3 regions of the Pantoea sp. GABEPS69 genome follow, and region 1 is predicted to be linked to each of the others. Evidence: predicted binding sites of a transcription regulator. Region 1 holds the regulator's gene; each other region holds the start of a gene.
What was found. Region 1 encodes Fur, which represses iron uptake genes when iron is present. Its sites were predicted from a motif close to ATAATAATGAGAACNACTATCAA; they were not measured.
Positions count from the first base shown of each region.

Region 1 (10,598 bases):
TGCTCGCCGGCTGCCGTATCGATGATCCAAAAAATACCGCTGGATCAGGTGCCCGCCGCCTTTGGCAAAATCGAAAACCAGTTTGTCGGCATCATGGTGGGCATTATCTCCGCGGAGGTCTATAACCGCTTTAGCCATGTCGAACTGCCGAAGGCGCTCTCTTTCTTCAGCGGACGCCGCCTGGTGCCTATCCTCGTCTCATTCCTGATGATCGCGGTTGCCTTCATTCTGATGTATATCTGGCCGCTGATCTTTAACGGACTGGTGAGCTTTGGCGAACATATTCAGAAGCTGGGCTCGGTCGGCGCGGGCGTCTACGCCTTCTTTAACCGTCTGCTGATCCCGGTCGGCCTGCATCATGCGCTTAACTCGGTGTTCTGGTTCGACGTCGCGGGCATCAACGATATTCCTAAATTCCTCGGCGGCGCGCAGTCAATCGCTAACGGCACCGGCATTGTCGGCATCACGGGACGCTATCAGGCGGGCTTCTTCCCGATCATGATGTTCGGCCTGCCTGGCGCGGCGCTGGCGATCTATCACTGCGCGCGACCGGAAAACCGCGTTAAAGTCGGCAGCATCATGCTGGCCGCGGCCTTCGCGGCCTTCTTCACCGGCATTACCGAGCCGCTAGAGTTCTCCTTTATGTTCGTCGCGCCGGTGCTTTACGTCATCCACGCGGTGCTGACCGGCATCTCGGTATTTATCGCCGCCAGCATGCACTGGATCGCCGGCTTCGGCTTTAGCGCCGGTCTGGTGGATATGGTGCTGTCGAGCCGCAACCCGCTGGCGACCCACTGGTGGATGCTGATCCCGCAGGGCATCGTCTTCTTTGCGCTCTACTATGTGGTATTCCGCTTCACGATTAAGAAGTTCAACCTGATGACGCCGGGCCGCGAGCTGGCGGTGGCGGGCGACGAAACGGACGGCTACGACGTTAACGTCGACACAACCGACAACGGCGAGAGCGCGACCGAATCGCTGGCGCGTCGCTATATCGGCGCCGTCGGCGGCTCCGATAACCTGACCGGCATCGACGCCTGTATCACGCGTCTGCGTCTCAACGTAAAAGACTCGGCGCAGGTCAATGAGTCCGTTGCCAAACATCTGGGCGCGTCCGGCGTTATCCGCCTGAATAAACAGAGCGTGCAGGTGATTGTCGGCACCCAGGCGGAAAGCATCGCCACCGCAATGAAAAAAGTGCTGACAAAAGGGCCGGTCGCCTCGGCGGGCGGCGCTTCAGCAGCGCCTGCCGCGCCAGCGGCAAAACCGCAGGCCGTGCTGAATCGCGAGACCAAAACCATTGTGACGCTGATGGCGCCGGTGAGCGGCGAAGTAGTCGCGCTGGAGGTGGTGCCTGACGAAGCCTTCGCCAGCAAGGCGGTAGGCGAAGGGCTGGCGATCAAGCCGAGCGGTAAAACCGTGGTGGCGCCGGTTGCCGGCACCGTGGTGAAGATCTTCGACACCAACCATGCTTTCTGTCTGGAAACCAGCAGCGGCGTCGAAATTGTGGTGCATATGGGCCTCGACACCGTGGCGCTGGGCGGCAAAGGCTTTACCCGCCTGGTGGAAGAGGGCGCAACGGTCGCGGCGGGTCAGCCGGTGCTGGAGATGGATCTTGATTTCCTTAACGGCAACGCACGTTCGATGATCAGTCCGGTGGTCGTCAGCAACAGCGAAGATTTCGCCGGGCTGACGCTGCTGGCGACCGGCACGGTAGTAGCTGGCGAAACCCCGCTTTACGAGGTAAAAGGCTAAGCCCCTAACCGCATCGCCATAAAAAAAGCAGGCAGGAAGCGATTCCTGCCTTTTTTCGTTTTATCGCCTTAACAAACCGGTTGTTTCCCTTCGACGCTTTGTGGATCATACTCCGTTACTTCGTGGTACAAACCACCCGCTATACGTATTGAGGATTGAGAGATGAGTGAGGCTGAAGCCCGCCCAACTAACTTTATTCGTCAGATCATCGACGAAGATTTGGCGAGCGGCAAGCACAGTAGCGTGCATACCCGTTTTCCGCCTGAGCCCAATGGCTATCTGCATATCGGCCATGCTAAATCGATCTGCCTGAACTTCGGCATCGCTCAGGACTATCAGGGGCAGTGCAACCTGCGTTTCGACGATACCAACCCGGTTAAAGAGGATATGGAGTTCGTCGAGTCCATCAAGCGCGACGTGCAATGGCTGGGCTTTGAGTGGAGTGGTGACGTTCGTTATTCCTCAGATTACTTCGATCAGCTTTATCACTACGCGGTTGAACTGATCAATAAAGGTCTGGCCTATGTCGACGAGCTGACGCCGGAAGAGATCCGCGAATATCGCGGTACCCTGACCGCGCCGGGCAAAAACAGCCCCTATCGCGACCGCAGCGTCGAAGAGAACCTGGCGCTGTTCGAAAAAATGCGCAACGGCGAATTCGCCGAGGGTAAAGCCTGCCTGCGCGCCAAAATCGATATGGCGTCCAGCTTTATCGTGATGCGCGATCCGGTGCTCTACCGCATTAAGTTCGCCGAGCATCACCAGACCGGCAAAAAGTGGTGCATCTATCCGATGTACGACTTTACCCACTGCATCTCCGATGCGCTGGAAAACATTACCCATTCGCTCTGTACGCTGGAGTTCCAGGATAACCGTCGCCTCTATGACTGGGTGCTGGATAACATCTCTATACCGGTGCATCCGCGCCAGTATGAGTTTTCGCGTCTTAACCTCGAATATGCGGTGATGTCGAAGCGCAAGCTGACGCAGCTGGTCAGCGAAAACGTAGTGGAAGGCTGGGACGATCCGCGCATGCTGACCGTATCGGGCCTGCGCCGTCGCGGCTACACCGCCGCCTCGATCCGCGAGTTCTGCCGCCGTATCGGCGTTACCAAACAGGATAACGTGGTCGAGATGGCGTCGCTGGAATCCTGCATTCGCGACGATCTGAACGAAAACGCGCCGCGCGCCATGGCGGTGCTCGATCCGCTGAAAGTGGTGATTGAGAACCTGCCGGCCGGCCATAACGAAATCATCACCATGCCGAATCATCCGAACAAGCCGGAGATGGGCACCCGCGAAGTGCCGTTTGGCCGTGAAGTCTGGATCGATCGCGCTGACTTCCGCGAAGAAGCCAATAAGCAGTACAAGCGACTGGTGCTGGGCAAAGAGGTACGCCTGCGCAACGCTTACGTGATCCGCGCCGAGCGCGTGGCAAAAGATGAAGAGGGGAATATCACCTGCATCTACTGCACCTGCGACGTCGATACCCTGAGCAAAGATCCGGCTGACGGCCGCAAGGTGAAAGGCGTGATCCACTGGGTCTCCGCCGACCATGCGCTGCCGGCGGAATTCCGCCTTTACGATCGCCTGTTCAGCGTGCCGAATCCAGGCGCGGAAGAGGATTTCCTGACCACCATCAACCCGAATTCGCTGGAAATTCGTCAGGGATTCGTCGAGCCAGGTTTGCAGAACGCCAGCCCGGAAGCGCCTTACCAGTTTGAGCGTGAAGGCTACTTCTGTGCCGACAGCCACTATTCGCGTCCGAACCAGCTGGTGTTTAACCGCACCGTGGGTCTGCGCGATACCTGGGCGAAAATCGGCGATTAAATTTTTGCATTAACGGCATGATAAAATTACTACAGGGCGAGCAATCGCCCTTTTTTATATCTGCAATTAGCTGCAAGGCAATTTTTTGTTCTGTAACAAATGATTACCGCTTGTCTGACCAGTCTGGGAGTTGTCTGAGTTAACGAAAATTAATCAATTTCCAGATGTGAATTTCGTTTTTTCAGGTAGGCTATTCGCTCTTTGAAGAGGCTATGCGGGCATAAAAAGGAAAAATGATGACGGCTCTTGGTCAGGAAGCAAAACACAGCGTGGTAGTTTTACATCAGTTAATCGAACGTATATTCAATCAGCCTTCAGGCGAAGACGATACCTTCGAACTGCTGCTTTCGCACTTCCATCCCGATTTCCGCATGGTCACGCCGCAGGGTCGGCTGCTCGATTTGAATCAAACGGAAGAGTTGTTTCGTCAGCTACAGGGGCGTCGCGAAGGCATGCGCATCGCCACCAGCGAACACGCGGTAATCTCTCAGGGCAAAGATGAGGTCACTATTCAGTATCGCGAGCTGCAGATGATTAACGGCAGCGATCAGGCGCGCATCTCGCTGGCGATCCTCGACTGCACCACGTCGATTCCCCGCTGGCGCTATCTGCACGAAACGCTGGTCGGCTGACGGCATAAAAAAAGCCGGTACACAGACCGGCTTATAGAATTACTGCATAGCACACATCTTTACTGATCGTGGAGCGTTTCGTCTTCGCGGCAATCGCCCAGCGAGCAGTGTCCATAGAGATAGAGGCTGTGGTTCGTCAGCTTGATGCCGTGGCGGGTAGCAATATCTCGCTGGCGCGATTCGATTGATTCGTCGCTAAATTCGATAACTTTACCGCAGTCGAGGCAGATCAGGTGATCGTGATGATGCTGCTGGGTCAGTTCGAAAACCGATTTTCCGCCTTCGAAGTTATGACGCGTCACGATGCCCGCATCGTCAAACTGGTTCAGTACGCGATAAACGGTAGCCAGACCAATCTCTTCGCCCATATCAATCAGGCGTTTATACAGATCTTCCGCGCTGACGTGATGGCACTGAGGTTCCTGAAGCACTTCCAGAATTTTAAGTCTGGGCAGCGTGACTTTCAGGCCAGCCTTCTTTAATGCGGTGTTGTTGTCAGTCATGCGGATATTGTCCTGTTACTTTGCTGGTTACTTGAGGCGCCTTGCCTTGAATGTCGTTCGGTGTCTATTCTCATTTGCGTCTCATTATAGAGGTGAAGTTTTGAAATGAAAACCGAGGGAAACGCCTGAAATCAACACGGGCTGTAAGAAGATGCGTAACGGCGCCGGGCGGAGAAATGCAGGAGGTTCGTTATCATCTCGCTAACTTCCTGACCTCGCGGAAGAAATAAGCAGATAACCGATGTGGGTATTGTACAGAATCAGAGATAAAAGTTAAAAATCTGTAGCTATTATTTCTATAGGAAAAACCATTAACTCAATGTGAGCCAGCGCCCACATTGAGTATGTGGGTAATCAGGCTTCGATGATCGCCTGCAGCTGCAGCTCATCGGAAATCTGCTTAACCCAGGCCTCGACGCGCTGATTGGTCAGTTCCGGCTGACGATCTTCGTCAATCGCCAGGCCGAGGAAGTGCTTGTCGTCCGCCAGACCTTTAGAGGCTTCGAAATGGTAGCCTTCGGTCGGCCAGTGGCCGACGATCACCGCGCCGTTCGGCTCGATAATGTCGCGAATGGTGCCCATCGCGTCGCAGAAATATTCCGCATAGTCTTCCTGATCGCCGCAGCCGAAAAGCGCGACCAGCTTGCCGTTGAAATCGATCTCTTCCAGCGTCGGGAAGAAGTCGTCCCAGTCGCACTGCGCTTCGCCGTAGTACCAGGTCGGAATGCCCAGCAGCAGGATATCGAACGCCTCGAGATCTTCTTTCGTGCTCTTGGCAATGTCATGCACTTCCGCAACCTCTTTGCCCAGTTGTTTCTGGATCATTTTTGCAATGTTTTCGGTGTTGCCGGTATCGCTGCCAAAGAAGATGCCTACGATTGCCATGGGGTAAATAACCTCTTAAATCCTGATAATGAGTGCATGCGCAGAGCGCACAATTAAGCGAATGATAGCAGAGCGGGCAAAAGGGCGGAACTCGAAAAGCCGCTCCATTTGCTTCTGCGTGCGCTTTGCGCTATTCAGCCCAGTTTGAGTTGCGCCAGCAGCATTTGTTCAATCAGTTCGCTGCGGCTGATATTGCGCTGCTCAGCCAGGGTGTTTAACGCATCCACGGCTTCGCTGGTCATTTTGAGTTCGACACGACGCAGCCCGCGCACTTTGTCACGTTTCAGTTGATTGCGCTTATTGATGCGCAGCTGTTCATCACGCGAGAGCGGACTGGTTTTCGGTCGACCGGGCCGACGCTCGTTTGCAAACAGATCCAGCGTAGTGCGGTCAGTGTGTTCTTTTGCCATGGGTTAGTAAAACTAGCGGCGCGAGCAGGCGCGTTTATAACGAAATGGGCCATTGCCGCGGCAAAAAAATGAGCAGCGGCAAAATTTAGCGCGCCATCATACTCCAGCCGAAGTGATGACGCCAATGCTAAACCGCGAACGGCAAGCTTTTGCTTTTAAAGCGCAAAAAAGCGGCGGACGCTGCGCAATACGGCATCAGGTTTCTCGGCGTGCACCCAGTGGCCGGCGCCGCTGATGACGTGCGCATGCGCGGCGGGAAACTGACGTAGCAGCGCGTCGCGATGCTGGTTGTCGAGATAGGGCGAGTCGCCGCCGCGTATAAAGAGCGCGGGATGCGGCCAGGGCGGCACCGCTTCCCAGCCAGATATTGTAGCGTAATTTTCCCATAGCGCCGGAACGTTGAAGCGCCACTCGCCATCCTGAAACGATTTGAGAATAAACTGGATGACGCCTTCTTCCTTTATATGAGCACGCATCACCTGCGCGGCCTCGCTGCGCTGGCGCACGCCCGCGTCGCTAACGGCACGGATGGCGGCGAAAATCTCGTCGTGGCGTCGCGTCTGATAATCTACCGGCGCGATGTCGATCATCACCAGCCTCTCCAGGCGCTGTGGCGCCAGCGCGCTCATCGCCATGGCGATTTTTCCGCCCATTGAGTGGCCGATAACGGCGACGCGATCGATCTGGTGCGCATCCAGGGTGTCGAGCATATCCTGCGCCATGGCGCGATAGCTCATCTCGTCGGCGCGCGGCGACAGGCCGTGGTTGCGCACATCTACCTGTATCAGCGGGCCCGCGTCTTTCAGGCCGCGCGCCAGCACGCCGAGGTTATCCAGACTGCCGAACAGGCCGTGAATAAACAGGATGGGCAAGGAAGCAGCGATTGATTGGTCAGTTTGCAGACGAGCATTTAAAATCATGGCAAAGTTCTTAAGATGGGGACCTTGGGTTAGGTTATCATGCTTTCACCTTTCCAGGCGCGACGACACGGCAGGCTTTAGGGCATATTCCGACTTTTGCCGTCTGAGCGTGCGAAGGCTATCAGCCCGCCTGGATTTAACTTTATAATCCTTATGTTAGAACCCGCCTGTCTCGCCAGCAACCGAGCGTTGCAACGGCGTTTTTCAGGCTGGCGTGGTTCTGTCACGAGTCGAAACCGTACGGAAAAAGATGAAAACGATCGAAGTTGACGAAGACCTCTACCGCTATATCGCCAGCCACACGCAACATATCGGCGAGAGCGCCTCTGACATTTTACGGCGGATGCTAAAATTTAATGCCGGTCAAAGTGCGCCTGCGGCAGCGGCGCCGTTAGCCGCTGGCGACGCGGCGCAAAAAACGATCCAGCCTGTGCGCGCGGAAAACCGCCCGCAGGATCGCGTGCGCGCCGTGCGTGAGCTGCTGCTGTCCGACGAATATGCCGAACAGAAGAAAGCGGTTAATCGCTTTATGATGGTTCTTTCAACGCTCTATCGTCTTGATCCTTCGGCGTTTGCTGAAGCCACTGCGTCGCTGCAGGGCCGTACTCGCGTCTATTTTGCGGGCGACGAGCAAACGCTGTTGCAAAATGGCACCCATACTAAGCCGAAGCATGTCCCCGGCACGCCGTACTGGGTGATCACCAATACCAATACCGGCCGTAAATGCAGCATGGTGGAACACATCATGGTCTCAATGCAGTTCCCGCAGGAGCTGGCAGAGAAAGTTTGCGGCACCATTTAAACTGAAGCGTCAGGGAGAAGCGCCAATGGCCAGTCACCCCCGTGCCGGGCAACCCGCCCAGCAGAGCGATTTGATTAACGTTGCACAGTTAACATCACAGTATTATGTCCTGCAGCCCGACGTGGCGAATCCGGACCATGCGGTGAAATTCGGCACCTCCGGGCATCGCGGCAGCGCAGGACGCCAGAGCTTTAACGAGCACCATATTCTGGCGATCGCGCAGGCCATCGCGGAAGAGCGCAAGAAAAACGGCATTACCGGACCCTGCTATGTCGGTAAAGATACGCACGCGCTCTCTGAGCCGGCGATTCTGTCGGTGCTGGAAGTGCTGGCCGCCAACGGCGTAGACGTCATCGTGCAGCAGGACAACGGCTACACGCCGACGCCGGCTATCTCCAACGCTATTCTTGAGCACAACAAGCAGGGCGGCGCGCAGGCGGACGGCATCGTGATTACGCCGTCGCACAACCCGCCGGAAGATGGCGGCATCAAGTACAACCCGCCGAACGGCGGCCCGGCCGACACCAACGTGACCAAAGTGGTCGAAGATCGCGCCAACCAGCTGATTAAAGCGGGCCTGCAAGAGGTCAAACGTCTGCCGCTGGATCAGGCATGGGCAAGCGGCCGCATCGTCGAGAAAGATCTGATCCAGCCTTACGTAGAAGGGCTGGCACAGGTGATCGACTTCGCCGCTATCCAGAAAGCGGGCCTGAAGCTGGGCGTCGATCCGCTGGGCGGCTCCGGCATGGAGTACTGGAAGCGCATCGCCGAGCACTATCAGCTCGATCTGACCATCGTGAACGACGCCATCGACCAGACCTTCCGCTTTATGCATCTGGATAAAGATGGCGTGGTGCGCATGGACTGCTCTTCCGAATGCGCCATGGCGGGCCTGCTGGCCTATAAAGACAAATTCGATCTGGCGTTCGGCAACGACCCGGACTATGACCGTCACGGCATCGTTACGCCGGCGGGCCTGATGAACCCGAACCACTATCTGGCCGTGGCGATCAACTATCTGTTCCAGCATCGTCCGCAGTGGGGCAAAGAGGTCGCCGTCGGTAAAACGCTGGTCTCCAGCGCGATGATCGACCGCGTAGTTAACGATATCGGCCGTAAGCTGGTGGAAGTGCCGGTGGGCTTTAAGTGGTTCGTCGACGGTCTGTTCGACGGCAGCTTCGGCTTCGGCGGCGAAGAGAGCGCGGGTGCCTCTTTCCTGCGTTTCGACGGCTCCGCCTGGTCGACCGATAAAGACGGCATCATTCTCTGCCTGCTGGCGGCGGAAATCACCGCGGTTACCGGCAAAAACCCGCAGCAGCACTACGACGAGCTGGCTGCACGCTTCGGCGCGCCGAGCTACAACCGTCTGCAGGCGCCTGCGACCTCTGCGCAGAAAGCGGCGCTGTCGAAGCTGTCGCCGGAGATGGTCAGCGCCGACACCCTGGCGGGCGATCCGATCACCGCGCGCCTGACGGCGGCGCCGGGCAACGGCGCCTCTATCGGCGGTCTGAAAGTGATGACGGAAAACGGCTGGTTCGCCGCGCGTCCGTCAGGCACCGAAGACGCCTACAAGATCTACTGCGAAAGCTTCCTGGGCGCGGAGCATCGCGCGCAGATCGAGAAAGAAGCGGTAGAGATCGTCAGCGAAGTGCTGAAAAACGCCTGATAATATTGAGCTGGCTGGTAAACCAGAGGGTTTTTCAGGCGGCTCAATAGTCAAAACGCGGATGGTATGGACCGAAGAGCAAAGCGTCCCGCGACAGGGACAAAAACGCCGGGAGCGTTTTTGAACAACGCAGCGCGTTAGCCCGTTTACGGGCGCACATCAGGGATGAGATGCGTAATCGCGCGGGCCGAGCGAGCATGGAGCCATGGACTTTGCGATCGGTCCATGTCATCCGCGTCTGCACAGTGACACAAGCATCAAGCGCCCCCTGGGCGCTTTTTTTATGGCATAAAGCGGTAGCCGATGCCGGTTTCAGTCAGCAGATGCTTCGGCTGCGCCGGATCCGCCTCCAGCTTCTGCCGCAGATGCGCCATATAGATGCGCAGATAGTGGCTGTGCTCCACCGCATTCGGCCCCCAGACCTGACTCAACAGCTGGCGCTGCGTCAGCACCTTCCCGATATTGCTCAGCAGCACGCCCAGCAGACGAAACTCAATCGGCGTCAGATGCACCTCGCGATCGGCGCGCACCACGCGGCGCGCGGCGAGATCGACGCTAACGTCGGCGAAACGGATCACCGGCTCCGGCTGCTGGCCGGGATGACGACGCAGCGCCACGCGCACGCGCGCCAGCAGCTCGCCAATACCGAAAGGCTTGGTCAGATAGTCGTCTGCGCCGACGTCGAGCGCGTCGATCTTATCCTGCTCGTCTACGCGCGCCGACAGCACAATCACCGGCACGGCGCTCCACTGGCGCAGCTCGCGAATAAAGTCGCGTCCGTCGCCGTCCGGCAGGCCCAAATCGAGGATCACCAGATCGGGCTTGCGCGTCGCCGCCTCAATCAGCCCGCGCTGCAGCGTGTCGGCATCAAATACCTTCAGCGCTTCGCCTTCCAGCGCAAGGCGCACAAAGCGCCGGATCTCTTTTTCATCTTCAACGATTAGTACGGTGGCCACGCAGCGGTGCTCCATGCCTGAAAACCTGGCGCTACTGTAGCAGTAAAATATCCGGCTGCGAATTGATCATAAGGCGATCAAGTCTTTAACCATTCTGTAACTTACTTACACTATTATCTGAAGGTGAGTCTTAAAAGCGAAAAATAGTGGTCGGATGAGTAGTAAAATTACACAGGGAAGCGTAATATCTGAGCAAGATCACATTTCAGTCACAGCTCTCAAGGAGGCCAACGATGTAT
Region 1 is NZ_CP118618.1:2,858,025-2,868,622, reverse strand. Features, by position in the region: gene nagE (N-acetylglucosamine-specific PTS transporter subunit IIBC) at 1-1,755, shown strand, start outside; gene glnS (glutamine--tRNA ligase) at 1,918-3,585, shown strand; gene PVE98_RS14020 (hypothetical protein) at 3,822-4,217, shown strand; gene fur (ferric iron uptake transcriptional regulator) at 4,277-4,720, opposite strand; gene fldA (flavodoxin FldA) at 5,075-5,605, opposite strand; gene ybfE (LexA regulated protein) at 5,740-6,015, opposite strand; gene ybfF (esterase) at 6,171-6,935, opposite strand; gene seqA (replication initiation negative regulator SeqA) at 7,186-7,737, shown strand; gene pgm (phosphoglucomutase (alpha-D-glucose-1,6-bisphosphate-dependent)) at 7,763-9,403, shown strand; gene kdpE (two-component system response regulator KdpE) at 9,685-10,359, opposite strand; gene PVE98_RS13980 (DUF2517 family protein) at 10,593-10,598, shown strand, end outside.

Region 2 (10,598 bases), 1.9 Mb from region 1:
GGAAAATCACGTCAGGATAGCGCTCTTGCGTGATGTTGAGGTTAACCATGGTCGGTGCGATGTAGGTCAGATTGTCGCCGCCGTCCAGCGCGAGGTTGACCTCGTTTTTACGCTGGAACTCTTCGAATTTCTTCGCATCGCTGCACTCGACCCAGCGCGCCGTCGAGACGTTGATCGCTTCGTAGATCGCTTCGACGTTGTATTCGCTTTTCAGACGCGCCACGACGACGTCGAACTGCAGCACGCCCACCGCGCCCACGATCAGATCGTTATTGTGCACCGGACGGAACACCTGCACCGCGCCCTCTTCCGACAGCTGCACCAGCCCTTTCAGCAGCTGTTTCTGCTTGAGCGGATCGCGCAGGCGGATGCGACGGAACAGTTCCGGGGCGAAGTTCGGAATGCCGGTGAACTTCATGTTCTCGCCCTGGGTAAAGGTGTCGCCGATTTGAATGGTGCCGTGGTTGTGCAGACCGATGATGTCGCCCGGCCAGGCCTCTTCCACGTGCGAGCGGTCGCCCGCCATAAAGGTCAGCGCGTCGGAGATCACCACATCTTTGCCGGTGCGCACCTGACGCAGCTTCATGCCTTTTTCATATTTACCGGAAACCACGCGCATAAAGGCGACGCGGTCGCGGTGTTTCGGGTCCATGTTCGCCTGAATCTTGAACACGAAACCGGTGAACTTCTCTTCCTGCGCGGTGACGGTACGCACGTCGGTCGCACGCGGCATCGGCGCGGGCGCCCAGGAGACCAGGCCGTCGAGCATATGATCGACGCCGAAGTTGCCCAGCGCGGTGCCGAAAAAGACCGGCGTGATATCGCCGCTCAGGAACAGCTCGCGATCGAACTCGTGCGACGCGCCTTTAACCAGCTCCAGCTCTTCGCGCAGCTGCGCCGCCAGCTCTTCGCCGACCGCGCTGTCCAGCTCCGGATTATCCAGCCCTTTGACGATGCGCACTTCCTGAATGGTGTGGCCTTTACCCGTCTGGTAGAGATAGGTTTCGTCGTTATAGAGGTGGTAAACGCCTTTGAACAGCTTGCCGCAGCCGATAGGCCAGGTAATGGGGGCGCAGGCGATTTTCAGCTCGCTCTCCACTTCGTCCAGCAGTTCCATCGGATCGCGGATGTCGCGGTCGAGCTTGTTCATAAAGGTCAGAATCGGCGTGTCGCGCAGACGGGTGACTTCCATCAGCTTACGGGTACGATCCTCGACCCCTTTGGCCGCGTCGATCACCATAAGGCAGCAGTCCACCGCCGTCAGAGTACGGTAGGTATCTTCCGAGAAGTCTTCGTGCCCCGGCGTGTCGAGCAGGTTGACCAGGCTCTCGCGGTAGGGGAACTGCATAACGGAGGTGGTAATAGAGATGCCGCGCTGCTTCTCCATCTCCATCCAGTCCGATTTGGCGTGCTGGCTCGAGCCGCGACCTTTTACCGTACCGGCGGTCTGGATAGCCTGTCCGAACAGCAGCACTTTTTCAGTGATGGTGGTTTTACCGGCATCGGGGTGCGAAATGATCGCAAAGGTGCGGCGGCGCGCCACCTCTTGCATGAAATTAGACATGAGTGAGTTCTTCTCATCGAGGCAACGTCACACAGGAGGACGCTGCAGAGTAATCATGATGGCCGGAAATCCGGCAGGTAAACGGAGCCAGGCGTGACGCAACGGCGTCAGAAGGCGGTGGTTGATGCGCGTTCTACATTGGCGGCGATTCCGGTTACCCAGTCTTCGTTAAGGCGGCATAGCATACAATATTTTGCGCGCGGCGGCGAACAGGGCCGGGAAAATTTCAGCGCCGCCCGCAGGCATGCGGGCGGACGGCCTCTTATTTACCCCAGCACCCTTTTTACGCAGGATTTAAAGATATTCACCCCGATCTCCAGCGCGTTGAGATCGAAGCGCATGTCGGGATGGTGCAGACCCGGCGTCAGGTTGGTGCCGAGCCCCCAGAAGCCCGCCTTGACGTGCGGGCGCTTAACCGGATAGAAAAAGAAATCTTCGCTGCCCGGCGTGGTTTTCGCCTCCAGCAATCCCTCTGCGCCCAGCACCTCGGTAATCGCCGCGCGGATTACCGCCGTCGCTTCATCATGGATCTCCGCCGCCGGCATCTCTTTCAGCACCACCACCTGCGCCGTCGCGCCCAGCGCCGCAACGCTGTGCTGAATCGCCTGCGTGACCTTCTCCTTCAGCACCTCCATCGGCGCGTTCTCCTGCGAACGCAGATCCCAGACCACGCGCGCCTCGTCGGGCACCGAGTTAGTGACGCCGGCGTCGCAGAGAAAGCGAGTCGCCTTCACGCTCCAGTTAAGCCCCGGCGAGAGATGAATCGCGTTGACCGCATTGACCGCCTGCACTGCCGCGTCCAGCGCGTTGACGCCGAGATGCGGACGCGCGGCGTGCGCGGGCGCGCCTTTAATGGTGGCCTCCAGCGTCGAGCAGGCGGAGTAGAGCACCGCCGGCGTCGCCTGGCCTACCACGCACTCCTCCAGCGGCCGCAGATGGAAACCGAAGATCATCTCCACGTCATCCAGCGCGCCGCCCTCTATCATCGCCAGTGCGCCGGCGCCGAGCTCTTCGGCCGGCTGAAAGAGAATTTTCAGCCGGCCTTTTTTCACCGCACCCTCCGCCAGCAGCTCCTGCGCAGCGGTCAGCACCACGGAAGAGTGGCCGTCATGGCCGCAGGTATGGCGCGCGCAGGCGACGCCGTCGATGATATGGCCGAGCGCGTCCATATCGGCACGCAGCGCCAGCACCGGCCCCGGTACGCCGCTGTCGATCTCCGCCACGATGCCGGTGGTCTGATTGATATTGCGCGTCACCTTCAGCCCGGCTTTCTCAAGCTGATCGGCAATGTAGGCGGACGTTTTAAATTCCTGAAAGCCCAGTTCTGGAATCTCATGCAGATAGTGATAGTGCTCTAAGACCTTTGACACCGCTTCTCTCCTAAACAAAAAGACGCATAACGAACATCGCGATCGCCGCATTGATAACGCTTACCAGCATCAGCAGCGGCCAGTATTTTTTCGGCACGTCGGCCACGCCCAGCAGGCGGCCCATGTACTGCAGCTGCGATCCCATCAGGAAAATGGCGGGCGCCAGAATAGTGACATCCGCGCCGGTCAGCACCCCTTTCGTCAGCAGGCTTACCGCTACGCCGGTACCGGCTGAAGAGGAGAGCCAGGCGGTAAGCAGCACGGTAATCGCTTCGCCCGGCAGGCCGAACAGCCCCATCACCGGCGCGAACAGCTGGCCGAGGAACGGCATAATACCGAGTAAATTAAGCACTTCTGCCAGCACATAGGCCATCACTACGTTTGGCATCAGGTTATGAATGGCAATATGAAAACCTTTGCGCGCGCCGGCGACAAAAATATCAAAAGGGTTGTGACTGCTTTTTACCGCGCCGTTATTTTCCATCGCTGAAATCCTTTTTATAAACACTGTTTAACACACAACGCGTCAGCGCCGCACCGACAAATTTAAGAACGAACATCAAGGCGAGCGGAATAATAATCGGCAGCGTCATTGAGGCGAACAGCGCCGACCCGATAGCAAAATAGTTATTGATCAATCCTGCGCCGGAATATTGCCAGGCGCTCATTACCACAATATCTTTTTTCGTTACCTGTCCGCGGTCATACATCTCTTTGGTCAGCGCGGCGCCCGCATCGGTGCTCTGCAGATCGGTGATCAGTGCCAGCCCGCAGCGCCCCGGCAGCCCCATCAGCGGCTGCAGCAGCGGCGTCAGCAGCTTGTGCGCCGCGCGCATTGCGCCGTAGTGGGTGAAGATTTCCAGCACGCCCAGCGCCAGCATGACGGTCGGCGTCAGCGAGAGCGCGAAGAGAAAGCCCGCTTTGGCGCTCAGTCCGCCCGCGCCGAGAAAGGTATTGCTGGCGGGATCCTTCATGGTGCCGAAGCTGCCGCCGAGCGTGGTAAAGTCAAAGGCGCCCAGCCAGTGGAAGCCGTCGACCTGGTACAGCAATCCTGAAAAAAAGAGGATAGCCACAATCAGCGCCAGATAACTTCCTTTGCTGGCTGAAACCCGTTCGCCTGTCAGCGTTATTTTTTCTTCAGACATGGTTATTCCCTGCGAATAGTTTATCAGTTGCGATATATGGAACTCTGACGGTTGCAGGATTTATGCCAGCCGCCGCATAACGTCTCTTTTGAAAATAAAGTTTTCCTCTCTTTGGCTTTTAAATAAATAATCGATTAAATCTGCACCGTTTTATATTTTTCAGCGGCAGCCTGACGCGGCGAATATCGCTCTTTTTTTGCATCGCAACAGGAAATAAGCCGCGCTGCACCATCAACGCGCAAATGCTTCGCACTAACGTAGTGCGAAGCGCAACTGATCGAGGAATGATAATCGCTCGCATTCAAATAGCTAAATAATTCTATTTAAATCAATTAGATAAAATGTGATTTTCAAGTAAAAAACTATCTTTCGCTACGCCTCATGGTGCATAATTCACCACTTCTCACCTGTTTACTTATTCTGCTTCTATAAAGGAATCGCTCATGCTGACTGCTGAAATGACCGCTCGTCTTAACGATCAACTTAACCTCGAATTTTTCTCCGCGAATCTCTATTTACAGATGAGCGCGTGGTGCAGCGATAAAGGTCTGGAAGGCGCAGCGGCGTTTCTGAAAGAGCATTCCCGCGAAGAGATGGAGCATATGCAGCGCCTGTTCGACTACCTGAGCGACACCGGCGCGATGCCGGTGCTGGGCTCTATCGCCGCGCCGCCGGTCGCCTATAACTCGCTGCCGGAGCTACTGGAGCAGGCGCTGGAGCACGAGAAGCTGATTACGCGCAAGATCAACGAGCTGGCGCATGCGGCCATTACCTCGCTCGACTACTCCACCTTTAATTTCCTGCAGTGGTACGTGGCTGAGCAGCACGAAGAAGAGAAGCTGTTCAAAACCGTACTGGATAAGCTGGCGCTGGTGGGCAACAAAGGCGAAGGCCTGTTCCTGATCGATAAAGATCTGGCGCGTATGAATGCGGAAAGCCACGGCGCTAACTAGTACCTCTGTTGTTGCCTTTAAAGGCGTACAGACAGCATAAAAAGTCAATAAGCGGGTGAGATGGCCCGAAGAGCAAAGCGTCCCGCGACAGGGATGTCGCGGGCCGAGCGAGCAAGGATGCGTAAAGCGACTTTGCGATCGGGCCATCTCACCTGCTTTCGCGCCTCGCTCGCAAACATCTCTTCTTCGTTTTTACAAGCTAAACCGCCCGCCCTTCTCGCCGTTGATCCACAGCTCGCGCTGCTCGCCAGCAGGCAGCAACACCTCAATCTCACGCCACGCTGGCTGATAGTCGCCGCGCTTCTCCAGCGTCAGCTCAAGACGATCGCTGCTGCTGATCAGCGCCCAGCGCACCCAGAGCGCATTGCCCTGCCGCCAGCCGTGACTCTCGCCGTCGTCGTCGAAAAACTCGCCCTCAGTGCGCGCTTCGCCCGGCGCAGGCCACAGCTGCAGTTCGCGCACGCTGTCGAGCCGCGCATCGGTGGTGCTTTCGCAGCGTCCCAGCGGAATGGCGGAACCGGCGCGCGCCAGCAGCGGCAAGCGATCGAGCGGCGCGTCCAGCGTCACGGTCTGACCGCCCGCCAGCCACTGGCCGCTGTGCCAGTCATACCAGCCGTGAGCGTTGTGCGGCAGATAGACCTCGCGCTCGCGGCTGCCCTCCTCCACCACGCTGGCCACCAGCAGATCGCGCCCCAGCAGAAAGTCGTCGTTTTCCCGGTACGTCTCGCTGTCCTCTTCGTGATCGAGGAAAGTGGGACGCAGCATCGGCTCATCCTGCGCGCTCGCCTGCCACAGCAGCGTGTAGAGATAGGGCATCAGGCGGTAGCGCAGACGAATCGCCTCGCGGATTAGCGGCGTCACCTCCGGATACATCCAGGGCTCGTTCACGGTGTGATCGTCGTTCCAGGAGTGGATGGTGAAGCGCGGATGCATCACGCCGTTCTGCACCCAGCGCACAAAAAGCTCGGCGTCCGGCTTGTCGCCGGAGAAGCCGCCGACGTCGTGACCGACGTTAAACAAGCCTGAAAGGCTCATGCCCAGTCCCATGCGGATGTTGTAGCGCAGCGTCTGCCAGCTGGTGCGGTTATCTCCGCTCCACGTCTGCACGTAGCGCTGCATCCCGGCGCAGCCGGAACGGGAGATCAGATAGGGCCGCTTCTCCGGCGCGAAGCGCTGCTGCGCCTCCAGCGAAGCGCGCATCATCAGCAGCGGCATCACCGGGCGAATGTGTTTAATGGCGATGCTCTGCCCGAAACCGTGGCAGCGCGCTTCACCGTCCCACATTTCATATTCGTTGTTGTCGTTCCAGGTCGCGTCGATGCCCTTCTCCAGCAGCTGCGCGGTGACGTTCTCCTGCCACCAGCGCACCGCCTGCGGATGCGTAAAGTCGAGGTGCGATCCTTCATCGTCCCAGAACACCGAACGCTCGGGGCGATCCTGCTCTGAATCGCGAATAAACAGCCCCTGCGACGCCACTTCCTGATAGCGCGGATGATCCTGCAGCAGGCAGGGTTTGATATTGGCCGCCAGCTTCATGCCCGCCGCGTGGAACGCCGCGCTCATGCCGTTGGGATTCGGCACCTTGTCGTAGTTCCAGTTAAAGACATAGCGCTTGTTGTTGATCGAGGTATAACCCGACGAAAGCTGAAACGAGTCGCAGGGGATCTCATGCTCGCGGCAGAGGCGGATAAAGCCCTGCAGCTGCTGCTGCGCATCGGGGGCGTCGGTGTAGTGCATGGTCGAGCCGCTGTAGCCCAGGCTCCACTTCGGCTGAAAAATAGTCCGGCCGGTCAGGCGCACGAAGGCCTGAGTGACGTCCAGCAGCTTCGGTCCCAGCATCAGGTAGTAGTCGAGATCGCCCGCTTCGGCGCGGTAGCGACGATACGGCAGATGGTAGTTGTCCAGCTCGTTGCCGAGATCGAGCCAGCTGCTGCTCAGGTTGTCGTAGAACAGGCCGAAGCTGACGCCGTCGCGCTGCGTCAGGGTAAAGGGAATGTGCTTATAGAGCGGATCGGTGCTGGCGGCGTTATAGCCCATTGCGTCGAGATTGCGCATCTCGAAGCGGCGGCCGCTGCGGTTCAAGTCGCCGCTCTTTTCGCCGAGGCCGTAGACGCGATCCTGCGGCTGACGACGCTGATAGTGCTCCACGCCGTCGCCGTGCGCGTTCAGCAAATAGGCGCCGGTGTGGCGATCGGCCGCCAGCGGCTGCCACTGCCCCTGATGATAATGCTCCCAGCTCAGGCAGAGCGGATGATGCACCGTCACGCGCAGCCGGTCGGTGCTGATGCGCAGCTGGTTCGCCTCGTGCTCCAGCTGAAAGCCCGGCAGCCCGAACCCGTCGAGGGATTCGCGATCGCGCCCCTCCCAGGGCACGTCATCCCCTGGCGCGATGCTCCAGGTGCGGTTCAGGGCCAGCTCGCCGTCGCGCTTCAGCAGCACGCGCATCAGGCCAGACTCCAGCACATACAGGCGCAGCAGATGGCGGTTATCCACCTTCAGCTCGACAAAATGATCGGCGTGCTGACTCAGCGTCCAGTTCTTCAGGGTTTTCATAACGGTGTCCTTATTGTTCCACGCTGCGCTGCCGACGTTCGGCGATAAACATCACCAGGAAAATCGCGCCCACCAGGTCGAAAAAGCCCATGGCGACGAACAGCGGATTAAAACCAATGGTGTCGGCGGTGACGCCGATAATCAGAGAGAAGATAAAGCTGGCGATCCAGGCGCAGGAGCCGCGCATGCCGTTAACCGTTGCCATATGGCGACGATCGAAGCGCTCTACCACCAGCGCGCTGAGCATGCAGGAGATCACCTGATGGCCGAAGCCGCCGATCGAGATCAGGGCGATCGCCAGATAAGGATCTTTAACGAGGGTCATCAGCGCCAGCGAGATCATCAGCACGGCGCCGGTGATCGAACTGGCGACGATCGAGTTGACGCGCGTCAGGCCGAACCACTTCACGTAGATTTTGGTCAGGTAGCCGCTGGCGACGCTGCCGAGATCGGCGGCGAGAAACGGCAGCCAGGCGAACATCACGATTTGCTTAAGATCCATGCCGCGCTCGTTAGTCAGATAGAGCGGCACCCAGAAGCTCAGCACCGCCCAGGCGGGCTCGGCGAGAAACGCCGGAATGGCGATACCGTAAAATTTCTTCTCTTTGCCGATGGTTTTCAGCGCCTGAAAGAACGGCAGCTTTTCACCCACGGCTTCGTTGTCCTGCGTAATCCAGGCGCGCTCTTCGTCAGAGAGACGGGCATGTTTTTCCGGCGACTGATAGCCCCACCACCAGAGGCCGACCCACAGCAGCCCCAGGCCGCCGGTGAGCAGAAACGCGCCCTGCCAGCCGAAGGTGATATGCGCCACATAGATGATCGGCGGCGCCAGCATCGCGCCGACCGAAAAGCCGACGCCCGCCCAGCCTGCGGCGACCGGACGCTCTTTTTTCGGGAACCAGTCGCCGATCGCCTTGGCGTTGGCGGGCGTGGCCGCCGCCTCCGACGCGCCCATCACAAAGCGCAGCAGCGCCAGATGCAGCCAGCTTCCCGCGCCGGCGTGCAGCAGACAGGTCACCGACCAGACCAGCGCGCAGATCAGGAAGCCCATCTTCAGGCCGATGACGTCGATCAGCCAGCCGCAGAGCGGCTGAAACAGGGTATAGGCAAGCTGAAATGCCGCCACCACCCAGGAGTAGTGTTCGGTGCTCATATTCAGGCTGGTTTTTAGCTCCGGCGCCAGAATGCCGAGCGAATTGCGCGTCACATAGTTTACCGTCACGCCCAGTAGAAACAGTCCCAGCATCCACCAGCGGAGATTTTTAACGGCGCGCAGCGTTCGCGCGGCGCCGATTGGCTTAGTCGTTGATTCAAGGCTCATTTGTCAGCTCCTGTGCAGGCTTTTAACGGCCGGTTTGATCCTTCACACCGCCCTCCGGCGTACTGCGTGAACCTGTCTGGCACCTTAAAAAAGCGCGAAACGTCGGTATAGCCTCTTTTTTGCAAGCCTTTTCATGGCAAACTTTTTGGCGCGTTTAAACCAGCTTGCCTGCCTTATCTGACGCGATTCAGCACGCAATGAAAATTTTTTCATCAGCAGATTTGAGGACGATCACAAAATGAAGCAAAGGCTAAAAATCAGCGAAATTGCGGCGCTGAGCGGCGTCTCGATCAGCACCGTGTCGCGCGTGCTGGCCGGCAAAGCCAATACCCGCGCCAGCACGCGCGATAAAGTGCTGGCGGTGGCGCAGCAGCAGGGCGTGCTGGATAACCTGCACAGCGGCCGCCTGTTGCTGAATAATTTGATGGTGTTCGCGCCGCCGCGCGCGTTCGACGTGCGCAGCGATATCTTTTACTACAAGGTGATTCAGGGCATCGCCCAGGCGATCGCCCCGCACGAGGTGCGTTTACGCTACTGCGCGCTGGAGGAGAATGAGAGCGACACGGCGCTGTTTCTGGAGAAGATGCAGCAAACCGACGCCGCGCTGCTGGTCGGGATCGACGACGATCATATCCACCAGCTTGCGGCGGAGATCGATAAGCCCTGCGTGTTGATCAATGCGATGGATCGCCGCATGCGGCTCTCTTCGGTCTCGCCGCATCATCAGCTGATCGGCGAAAGCGCCGCCCGCTACCTGTTTGAGCAGGGGCACCGCCAGATTTTGTCGCTGCACTGCCTGCGCCGCTACACCATGGAGCAGCGTCTGCAGGGCGTGCGCGACGCCTGGCACGCCATGAACCTGCGCTTCGACAGCCGCCAGCATCTGTTGACGCTCACCAGCTTCAGTCGGATCGAGGCGGCGGAGAGACTGAGCGAATATCTGAAGCACTGCCCGCACGCCCAACGCCCTACCGCGATTCTCGCCAGCGGCGACTATATCGCCGCCGGCGCGGTGGAGGCGCTGCAGCAGGCCGGACTGCGCGTGCCGCAGGATGTTTCGGTGATGAGCATGGACGGCTTCAATCTCGCCGCCATTCACGACATTCCGCTCACTTCCGTGCAGGTGCCGCGCGACGAATTGGGCGCAGAGGCGGTGCGCATGGTGCAGAACATGCGCCTGAACGCGCAGACGCTGCCCGGCACCCTGCTGCTGCACGGCAAGCTGGTGGTGCGCGAGTCAGTGCGCCGTATCCGCGACAACCTGAGCCACGCGCCGGTGCAGCAGCACGGCCTCTACGATTAGGTCGGGCCGGAGAGCGCCTTCAGCCGCAGCTCCGAGGGCTGCGGGCGGCCGAAGTAGTAGCCCTGGAACAGGGTGCAGCCCTCTTCACGCAGCTTCGCGAACTGTTCGCTGCTCTCCACGCCTTCGGCGGTAATCTGAATATCCAGGCTGCGGCTCATGCCGGTAATGGCGCGGATAATTGCCAGCGCCTCGCGGCTGTCGCCCATATCGCTGATAAAAGATTTGTCGATTTTGATTTTGTCGAACGGAAAAGATCGCAGATAGCTGAGCGACGAGTAGCCGGTGCCGAAGTCGTCCAGCGCAATCTGCACGCCGAGTTTCTTCAGGCTCTCCAGCGTGCGGATATTGCCGAGCGAGTCGTCGAGCAGCACCGACTCGGTGATCTCCAC
Region 2 is NZ_CP118618.1:617,291-627,888, reverse strand. Features, by position in the region: gene prfC (peptide chain release factor 3) at 1-1,564, opposite strand, end outside; gene PVE98_RS03050 (M20 peptidase aminoacylase family protein) at 1,831-2,934, opposite strand; gene PVE98_RS03045 (YjiG family protein) at 2,945-3,418, opposite strand; gene PVE98_RS03040 (nucleoside recognition domain-containing protein) at 3,408-4,079, opposite strand; gene ftnA (non-heme ferritin) at 4,523-5,032, shown strand; gene PVE98_RS03030 (glycoside hydrolase family 31 protein) at 5,225-7,585, opposite strand; gene PVE98_RS03025 (MFS transporter) at 7,596-8,906, opposite strand; gene PVE98_RS03020 (LacI family DNA-binding transcriptional regulator) at 9,145-10,209, shown strand; gene PVE98_RS03015 (EAL domain-containing protein) at 10,206-10,598, opposite strand, start outside.
Region 2: ftnA (non-heme ferritin) is a predicted target of Fur. The motif match lies at 4,364-4,386, and genes of this name have one in related genera.

Region 3 (10,598 bases), 720 kb from region 1:
GGCTCGGCTCTTCCGGCGGTTCGCCAACCACTTTGACGTTTTTGGTCAACAGGTTATCGAGTAACTTGGGATCATTGACAGGAATGTAGGTCGTGTATTTATTACTGTCTTTCTTGATTACGTTAATCTCACGCCCGTTAATACGTGCCTCGCGGACCTGATCCTGGTTCACTTCCGACAGGAAGGTTGAATAATCAACCCTACGGCCATTCGACTCGCTGGGCCCAAAGCTCTGGAATACTGACATCAGCACGACCGCGATGACTAACCAGAGAATCAGGTTTTTCGCCATGTCACTCAAGGGATTAACCTCATATTACAACGGTGTTAACAGACAGCGTAGGGTACTATATATCCTTCATACATGGAATCGCGGCTGGTGGGCTGCAACTTCATCAATTGGGCTATAGTTTGCGCCCTGTCGCCACAATGTACACTTCGCGCGAACGAGATCGCGAAGCGTCCGGCTTACGAATTTTCACTTTCGTAAACAGGGAGCGAATTTCCCGCAGGTATTCATCGAAGCCATCTCCCTGAAACACTTTCACTACAAAACTGCCGCCCGGCGCCAGGATATCCCGACACATTTCGAGCGCCAGTTCAACCAAATACATCGACCGGGGAATATCGACTGCCGGCGTCCCGCTCATGTTGGGCGCCATATCCGACATGACCACCTGCACTTTTTGATCGCCTACGCGATCGAGCAGCGCCTTGATCACCGATTCTTCACGAAAATCGCCCTGAAGGAAATCGACGCCGACGATAGGATCCATCGGCAGAATATCGCAGGCGATAACGCGTCCCGAAGAGCCGATCTGCTGGACCACATACTGCGACCAGCCGCCGGGCGCCGCACCCAGATCTACCACGGTCATACCGGGTTTGAAAAGCTTGTCACCCTGTTGTATTTCATCAAGTTTAAACCAGGCGCGCGAACGCAACCCCTTTTTCTGTGCCTGAAGCACATATTTATCGCTAAAGTGTTCCTGTAGCCAGCGGCTGGAGCTGGCCGAACGCTTTTTACCCGTCATAATTTTCTCAACTAAATCGTCATCGCAGCGATAAACCTGCACGCAATGGGTTGCGTTGATTTGGTGATAACCCCGAGATGGCGGTAGAATGAACCGTTTTCAATCCCTGAGTAAGCAAAAAATACGATGAATCTAAGTACCAAACAAAAACAGCACCTGAAAGGCCTCGCCCATCCACTGAAACCCGTGGTCATGATCGGCGGCAACGGCCTGACCGAAGGCGTGCTGGCCGAAATCGAATCCGCGCTGGAACATCACGAACTGATCAAGGTGAAAATTGCCTCGGAAGACCGTGAAACCAAACAGCTGATCGTTGAGGCTATCGTGCGTGAGACCAAAGCCGGCAACGTGCAGGTGATCGGCAAAACGCTGGTGCTGTATCGCCCTTCTAAAGAGAGCAAGATTTCTCTGCCGCGCTAAAGGCGTCGCCGGGCAACCGGCCAGAGAAAGTGCCATGCTCCCGCATGGGTTAAAAGGCCGCATCGCGGCCTTTTCCATTCTTTACATAATGCTTCGACGCTTTTCAAAGCGTAGCTCTCTCTTAAAGGTATTCCACTTTAAGAATTTCATACTCAACATCGCCGCCCGGGGTTTTGATGATGGTCACATCGTCCACCTCTTTTCCTACCAGACCGCGCGCCATCGGCGAGTTGACCGAAATCAGATTTTGCTTAAAGTCCGCTTCGTCGTCGCCCACGATGCGATAGGTCGACTCTTCGTCGGTATCGGTGTTGAGCACGGTTACGGTCGCGCCGAAGATCACGCGGCCGTTGTTCGGAATGGTGGTGACGTCGATAACCTGCGCGTTAGACAACTTGGCTTCGATCTCCTGAATACGACCTTCGCAAAACCCTTGCTCTTCGCGCGCGGCGTGATACTCCGCGTTCTCTTTCAGATCGCCGTGCTCACGTGCTTCAGCGATTGAGGCGATGATGCGCGGGCGTTTAACGGTTTTCAGCTCGTTCAGCTCTTCGCGCAGCTTTTCGGCGCCCCTTAACGTCATCGGAATCTGATTCATTTAAGCTCCTCGCTCTCTTTCCTGTTTTAACGGCGTCATCCTGACCAGTGTCCACAGAAAAACCGGTTCTGCAGGGCCTGACCCTCGTTTTGCAAATAAAAGAATCCTGACCCGGAAAAGGTTCCAGGCCAGAATCTGGTTTTGCATTTTGATACGTATTTTAACCCAGAGTTCCCTGCGGGTCATCGTTTACTTTCCACCGCTGCGGGACGTAGTATTGACGGCTTCACCTGCCAGTTACCGCGAGATTATGCGATTTTCACGACTTGTTACCGGACTAACCTGTGCGTTTATGCTGCAGGCACAAGCAGCGCCCGTAGATGAATACATGCAGTATTTGCCGGATGGCGCCAATCTGGCGCTGATGGTGCAGAAAATCGGCGCCAGCACCCCAATAATCGATTATCACGGCAAACAGATGGCGTTGCCCGCCAGCACCATGAAGGTGATTACCGCGCTGGCGGCGCTGCTGGAGCTGGGCGGCGACTATCGCTTCCAGACTACGCTGGAAACCAAAGGCGCCATCAGCGACGGCACGCTAAACGGCGATCTGGTCGCGCGCTTTGCCGGCGATCCGACGCTGGGTCGACAGGATCTGCGCAATATGGTCGCCGCGCTGAAAAAGCAGGGCGTCACCCATATCAAAGGCAACCTGGTGATCGACACCTCGGTGTTCGCCAGCCATGACATGGCGCCGGGCTGGCCGTGGAACGATCTGACGCAGTGCTTCAGCGCGCCGCCAGGCGCCGCTATCGTCGATAAAAACTGCTTCTCCGTGTCGCTCTACAGCGCCAGCACGCCGGGCGAAACCGCCTTCGTGCGTATCGCCTCTTACTACCCCGCCCATATGTTCAGCCAGGTGCGCACCCTCGGCCGCAACAGCGGCGAAGCGCAGTATTGCGAGCTGGACGTGGTGCCGGGCGAGCTCAACCGCTATACGCTGACCGGCTGCATGCGCCAGCGCGCGGAGCCGCTGCCGCTGGCGTTCGCCGTACAGGACGACGCCGCCTGGGCCGGAGAGATCCTGAAGCAGGAGCTGCGTCAGGCTGATATCGACTACAGCGGTCACCTGGTACGCCAGACGCAGGTCACGTCGCCGGGCACCGTGCTGGCGTCCACCCAGTCCGCGCCGCTGCATTCGCTGCTGCATACTATGCTGAAAAAGTCAGACAACATGATTGCCGACACGGTGTTCCGCACTATCGGCCATCACTATTTCAACGTGCCCGGCACCTTCCGCGCCGGATCGGACGCTATCCGCCGTATCCTGCGCGAGAAAGCCAACATTGATTTAGGCAACAGCATTCAGGTGGATGGATCGGGGCTGTCGCGCCATGACCTCATCGCGCCGGATACCATGATGCAGGTGTTGCAGTACATTGCGAAAAACGACGCGACGCTGGACTACATCTCCATGCTGCCGCTGGCGGGCCACGACGGCACGCTGCAATATCGCGGCGGCCTGCACGAGGCGGGCGTGGACGGCAAAGTGTCGGCGAAAACCGGCTCGCTGCAGGGTGTCTATAATTTGGCTGGCTTTATCACCACCGCCAGCGGCGCGCGCGTCGCCTTTGTGCAGTACCTGTCGGGCTATGCGGTGCCGCCGCAGGACCAGCGCACGCGGCGTATTCCGCTGGTACGCTTTGAGAGCCGTCTCTATCGGGATATCTATCAGAACAACTAACGCATGAAAATATTGATCGTTGAGGACGATGTACTGCTGCAGGGCGGTCTGAGCCAGGCGCTGAGCAGCCAGGGTTACGCCGTTGACTGCGCCTCCAGCGCCGCCGAGGCGGACGCGCTGCTGCACAGCGCGCAGTACAGCCTGATCGTGCTGGATCTCGGCCTGCCGGATCGCGACGGCGGCGATCTGCTGCGGCAGTGGCGGCGAGCGGGTGTCGATCTGCCGGTGCTGATCCTGACCGCGCGCGACGCGCTCAGCGATCGCGTGGAGGGGCTCGACGCCGGCGCCGACGACTATCTGATCAAGCCGCTGGCGCTGGCGGAGCTGCAGGCGCGCGTGCGCGCCCTGATCCGCCGCTATCAGGGCCACAGCGATAACCTGCTGCGCCAGGGCGATCTTACGCTGAACCTCTCTTCGCAGCAGGTGCTGCTGGAGAATCAGCCGCTTGACGTTACGCCCAAAGAGTTCGCGCTGCTGACGCGTCTGCTGATGCGCATCGGACAAAATGTGCATCGCGAAACGCTGCAGCAGGATCTCTACAGCTGGCAGGACGATACCGGCTCTAACACGCTAGAGGTGCATATCCATAATCTGCGCCGCAAGCTGGGCAAAGATCGCATTAAAACCGTGCGCGGCGTCGGCTACCGGCTGGAGAACCGCGAATGAACAGCATGCGTCAGCGCTTGCTGATTATGCTGGCGCTGATTCTGCTCACCTGTCAGATCATGAGCGCCTTCTGGCTGTGGCACGAAAGCCGCGAGCAGATCAGCTTTCTCGTCAACGAAACCCTCTCCGCTAAGGCGCGCAACGATCGCGTCGAAAATGAGATCCGCGAAGCGATCGCCTCGCTGCTGCTGCCCTCTGTCGTCATGGTCGGCCTGACGCTGGTGCTCTCCTTCTGGGCGATTAGCTGGATCGTGCGTCCGCTGCGCGCGCTGCAGACCAGCCTGGCGCAGCGCTCCGCCGACAACCTGACGCCGCTCGCCATTCAGTCCGATATGGAAGAGGTGGTGGCGGTAACCGGCGCGATTAACCAGCTGCTGGCGCGCCTCGATCACACGCTGCAGCAGGAGCGGCTTTTCACGGCGGACGCCGCGCATGAGCTGCGCACCCCGCTCGCCGGACTGCGCCTGCATCTTGAGCTGTTGCAGCAGCAGGGCGTGCCGCACAGCGAAATGCTGGTGGCGCGTATCGATCAGTTGATGCATACCGTCGAGCAGCTGCTGATGCTGGCGCGCGCCAGCCAGGCGCTGGCCAGCGGGCATGCGCAGGCGATTCACTGGCAGGCGGACATTTTGCAGCCGCTGCAGCCGGAGATGCGCGAACTGGTTGAACTGCGTCAGCAGCAGCTTAGCTGGCCGGACAAGGCGGTGGCGCAAAGCCAGGGCGAACCGGTGCTGCTGCGTCTGCTGCTGCGCAATCTGCTGGAGAACGCCTCGCGCTATAGCCCGACGGAGAGTCAGATTGAAATCAGGCTCGAAGAGAGCGACGGCCATATCGTCCTCAGCGTGATTGATGAGGGGCCAGGCATCGATCCCGATGCGGCGGAAGAGCTGACCAAAGCGTTTCGCCGTCGCGATCAGCGCTACGGCGGCAGCGGCCTGGGGCTGAATATCGTGCTGCGTATTTTGCAGATGCACTATGGCGAGCTAAAGCTGATCAATCGCAGCGATCGCAGCGGGCTGATTGCCCGCTGCGTGCTGCCGTTACGGCTTAACTGATTAGAAGTGCGTATTCAGGCTGACGTAATAAGTACGGCCAGACTCATTGTAGGTATTCGCGCCCGCGCCATACAGATAAGAGTTGGTGTTGGCGTTGCCGGTAGTCTGGGCGTTGCCCTGGCGGTAGTGGCGCTTATCGAACAGGTTGTCGATGCCGAGCGTCACGCTGGCGTATTTATTAACGTCATAAGTGCCGCTCAGGCCGACCACTGAGTAAGGACTCACCTCATCGGTCGCGCTGCCGGTAACGGCATTGCCTTTGTAATCATACTTCTTCGGCACCTGCTTGCCGTACCAGGTCAGGGTGGTTTGCAGAGACAAATCCTGCGTCGCCTGCCAGCTCAGCGTTGAGTTGAGCGTATAGTCGGGAATAATCGACAGGCGATCGCCGGTCTCTTTATTCTTGCTCTGCAACATATAAGTGAAGTTGTTATTCCACGCGATGCTCTCCGTCACGGGAATATTCACCGAGCCCTCCAGCCCTTCCACCACCGCTTTCGGCACGTTCTCCCACTTATAAATGTCGGTGGTGCCGTTCGAGGCTTTGCCGGACGGCCCATAGCCCGCTTCGATCTTGTTGCGATAGTCGTTGCGGAACCAGGTCAGCCCCGCCTGATAGCCTTCATGCTTCCACTCCAGGCCAATCTCTTTATTGATGCTGTTTTCCGCTTTCAGGTCTCTGTTGCCCTGCAGATAGCAGGCGCCGGTGCTGGCCGCGCAGCCCTGGCCGTTGCTGTAGAGCAGATAGTTGGGGTTGGTCTGATAAAGGCTCGGCGCTTTATAGGCGCGCCCGATGCCCATCTTCAGCGTGAAATCGTCCCCTAAGCCCTGGGAAAGGTTAAGCGACGGGCTCCAGTTATCGCCGACGATAGAGTGGTGATCGAAGCGCAGGCTTGGCGTCAGCATGGTGCTGTCGGTCAGCTCCATATTGTCTTCGGCGAACAGCGAAAAAATTTCCGCCTGCGAATAGGGGCTGCGTCCGCTGCTGGCGATACCTGGCACCGCGCCGTTAGAGGCGGCCTGCGTGGTCGACGAAGGATCTTTCATCCGCTGCTGGTTCCACTCGATGCCGAGGGTGGCGGTCTGATTTACCAGCATCTCGAACGGCACGCTGACTTCGCTGTGCAGCAGCACATCGTCCAGCTCGATGGTATTGAAGCCGCTGTTGGAGAAGATGCCTTCGGTGCCGCCCGCCAGCCCTTCGTTGATGCGCGAGTTGCGGGTATTTTCATAGCGCGCGTAGCTGTTGGTGCTGATGCCGTTATCCCAGGCGCCGGTCCACTTCACTGCAAAGTTCTGCCGATAGAGGCGGTTAGTCTCTTTGCCATACAGGCTTTTCACCAGCGCGCTGGTGTTGGTGTTCTGGGTGTCGCCAGCATAGAGGTTGCCCTGACGGCTGTAGCCCGCCTGAAACTCCAGCGCCTGCATCGGCGCGAACGCCCAGCGCAGCAGCGCGTTGATATCTTTATTGACCACCCCTTCGCGCCCGCCCGGATAGCTGCCGGCGTAGGTGCCGGTGCGGTCCGCCGCATGCCCTTCGTTGATGTCATACGCGTCCGCCTGGGTTTTCGCCAGGTTGCCGTAGAGTCGGAAGCTGACGTCGTCGCCCAGCGGCCCTTCCAGGCTGAAGTTGGTGCGGCGCGTCGCGCCCTCGTCCTTATGCTCCGGCACGTTGTAATAGGCGTTCCAGGATCCGTGCCACTGCTTGTCGTCATACTTTTTGGTAATGATATTCACCACGCCGCCCGCCGCGCCGTTGCCGTAGCGCACCGCTGCCGGCCCGCGGATCACCTCGATACGTTCGATCATCTCCGGCGGCACCCAGTTGGTGTCGCCGCGCGTATCGCGTTCGCCGCGCCAGCCGAGACGCACCGAGTTGCGGCTGGAGACCGGCATGCCGTCCACTAGGATCAGAGTATTTTCCGGCCCCATGCCGCGAATATCGATCTGGCGATTGTTGCCGCGCTGGCCGCTGGTGGAGTTGCCGGTCAGATTGACGCCCGGCATGGTGCGGATGATCTCCGATACGTCGCGCGCAGGCGGTCGCTTTTTAATCTCGTCGGCGGTGATGGTGGAGACGCCCGGCGCCTGCAGGTTCTGCTGCGCCGCGCTGACCACCAGGGTATCGCCGACGTCGGCAGTTGAAGCAGTGCTGGTGTCGGCAGCCTGCACGCTGGTCGCGGCCAGGCCGAGTTCAATGAGAATGGCTAATGACAAACGGGATAATGTAGGCATTTTTTATATTCCTGGATTGCCTGCGGAAACCTCACCGTCTCCTGCGGGCGCGCCGGTAAAAGAGTCTTTCCTTGCGAGCAAGCATTCCAGCCGCGCCCAGGCTCTCCTTTGCGGAACATCTGTCTGACAATACAGGCGGATGAGGCTGGCGGAACGCGCGCGCTCCTTGATGTCGGAGCGGAAAACACCCTATTGCAAATGCAAATAATTATCAATAGTATTCTTCATAACATCCGCGCACCTTCAGGTGCTTCTGGCCCAGTAAATAAGCTCTCTATGACGTGGTTAACCAACGAAACCGGCAGTGAATCCTGGTGGCGAACATTACAGCAGCAGGGTCTTCCCTTAATCGAACCCGCCGGGCGCGGTGAATGCGCCGTCACCTTTTTCTGGCGCGATCCGCAGGGAAGCGAAGCCACCTCCTCTACCCGTCGCGTCTGGATCAATATCACCGGCGTCACCGATCATCATCAGCGCGCCGCGCCCCGCTCGCTTAGCCGCATCCCTGGCACCGACGTCTGGTTCTGGCGCACGCAGCTGCCCGCCAGCTGGCGCGGCAGCTACTGCCTGATGCCCGACAGCGATCCCGCCGATTTTGAGGGCGAGCCGGATATGACGACCCTGCGCGCCTGGTGGCGCGAAAAATTCCCCACCGCGCAGGCGGATGCGCTGAACCCGCAGCGCGGCTGGGCGGGCGGACGCGGCATGCATGTCTCGCCGCTGCATCTGCCGGACGCGCCCGATCAGCGCGTCTGGCAGGCGGTCGACAGCGGTCGCGCGCCCGCGCTGCCGCTTCAGCATCATATCTGGCACAGCGCGCGCCTCGGCAATCGCCGTTCGGTGTGGATTTACGCCACCGGCGACGCGCAGCCGACCGCACGTCCGCTGGCGCTGCTGCTGGACGGCCAGTTCTGGGCTAACAGCATGCCGATCGCCTGGCCGCTGCAACAGCTCACCGACGCTGGCGAACTCCCGCCGGCGGTCTACGTCATGATCGATATCATCGACCGCGAACACCGCAGCCGCGAACTGCCCTGCAATCCCGACTTCTGGCTGGCCCTGCAGGAAGAGCTGCTGCCGCAGCTGCAGGGCTGGGCGCCGCATCGCGTCAGCGCCGCTGAGACGCTGGTGAGCGGGCAGAGCTTCGGCGGGCTGTCGTCCGTCTACGCCGCGCTTAACTGGCCGCACCATTTCGGCGGCGCCATCAGCCTCTCCGGTTCGTTCTGGTGGCCGGAACGCGGTCAGCCCAACGGCAGGCTGATCCAGCAGCTGCAGCAGGGCGAATACCGTCTCGCGCCATCGCGCATCTATCTGGAAGCGGGACGCCGCGAACAGCTGATATTCAAAGCAAACCAGCAGCTTCAACAGGACCTGTCCGCCGCAGGGCATCAGGTCGTTTTTCATCCGGTCGACGGGGGCCACGACGCGCTGTGCTGGCGCGGCGGGCTGCTCAATGGACTGAAAGCAATGTGGCAACATCTTCTTTAAATCGCCTGGCTAGCCCGACTGTTGCGGGCAGGAGACCGATATGCAACCTAATCCCTTTGACGATCCGCAGCAGGATTGTCTCGTGCTGATCAACGATCGCCAGCAGTACAGCCTCTGGCCCGCTTTTCGCGCCCTGCCCGCTGGCTGGCGCTGCCTCTTCGGCCCGCAGCCGCAGGCGGAATGTTTGAGCTGGCTCAACGCGAACTGGCGCGATATTCGCCCGGCCCACCCGAGCACGCACCGGAGCGACCATGTCTGAGACGCTGATGAACCCATACCATACCGACCAGAAAATCCTGCCGCTGGTGGCGGCGCAGCCCGGCATCTGGATGGCCGACCAGCTGTCGCAGCAGACTAACGCCTATGCGGTCGCGCACTTTGTCGAGCTGCGAGGCGAGCTGGACAGCGCGCTGCTGAGCAAGGCGATCGTCGCTGGAATGCAAGAGGCGGATACGCTAAACATGGCGTTCGGCGAGCTTGAGGGTGAGGCGGTGCAGTGGCTGTCGCCGCAAACCTTTCTCCTGCCTGAGATCGTCGACCTGCGTCAGCACGCCGATCCAGAGGCCGCCGCGCGCCATCTGATGCGCGTCGATATGGCTGGCGATCTGCGCGTGCTGAGCGGCGCGCCGCTGTGGCATCACCAGCTGATGCGGCTGGGAGAGCAGCGCTGGTTCTGGTATCAGCGCTATCATCATCTGGTGGTGGACGGCTTTAGCTTTACCGCCCTGACGCGCCGCATCGCTAACCTCTATACCGCGTGGATGCGCAACGAAACGCCGGAACCGACGCCTTTTACGCCCTTCAGCGAGGTGGTAGAGGAGTATCAGCGCTATCAGGCTTCGCCGAACTGGCAGCGGGATCGCGACTTCTGGCGCGAAAAGAGCGCGCAGCTGCCGCCGCCCGCCTCGATTTCTTCCCTGCCGCTGGCCGGACAGAGCGCCAGCACCGCGCTGCTGCGTCACACTTTCTCACTGGAGAGTGCGCGCTTTCAGTCGCTGGTTCAGCAGCTGGAGGTCAGCGCGGCTGACGCCGCCTTTGCGCTGGTGGCGCTGTGGCTGGCGCGCCTGAGCGGCCAGAACGATTTCGCCGCCGGCTTTATCTTTATGCGCCGCATCGGCTCGGCGGCGCTCTGCGCCACCGGACCGGTGATTAACGTGCTGCCGATGGCGGTGCATTACGATCCCGCTCAGCCGCTCGGCGCGCTGGCCCGCCAGCTGGCCGCAGAAGTGAAAAAGATGCGTCGTCATCAGCGCTTCGACGCCGAGCAGGTGCAGCGCGACGCCGGACGGCTCGGCGACGGCGATCCGCTTTACGGCCCGGTAATCAACCTGAAGATGTTCGACTATCAGCTCGACTTCAACGGGGTGGAAGGGATAACGCATCAGCTCGCCTCCGGGCCGGTGCGCGACCTCGAGATC
Region 3 is NZ_CP118618.1:3,575,949-3,586,546, forward strand. Features, by position in the region: gene ftsH (ATP-dependent zinc metalloprotease FtsH) at 1-292, opposite strand, end outside; gene rlmE (23S rRNA (uridine(2552)-2'-O)-methyltransferase RlmE) at 405-1,034, opposite strand; gene yhbY (ribosome assembly RNA-binding protein YhbY) at 1,161-1,454, shown strand; gene greA (transcription elongation factor GreA) at 1,576-2,052, opposite strand; gene dacB (serine-type D-Ala-D-Ala carboxypeptidase) at 2,303-3,736, shown strand; gene pmrA (two-component system response regulator PmrA) at 3,740-4,402, shown strand; gene pmrB (two-component system sensor histidine kinase PmrB) at 4,399-5,457, shown strand; gene PVE98_RS17485 (TonB-dependent siderophore receptor) at 5,458-7,692, opposite strand; gene fes (enterochelin esterase) at 7,969-9,180, shown strand; gene PVE98_RS17495 (MbtH family protein) at 9,221-9,439, shown strand; gene PVE98_RS17500 (enterobactin synthase subunit F) at 9,432-10,598, shown strand, end outside.
Region 3: fes (enterochelin esterase) is a predicted target of Fur. The motif match lies at 7,891-7,913, and genes of this name have one in related genera.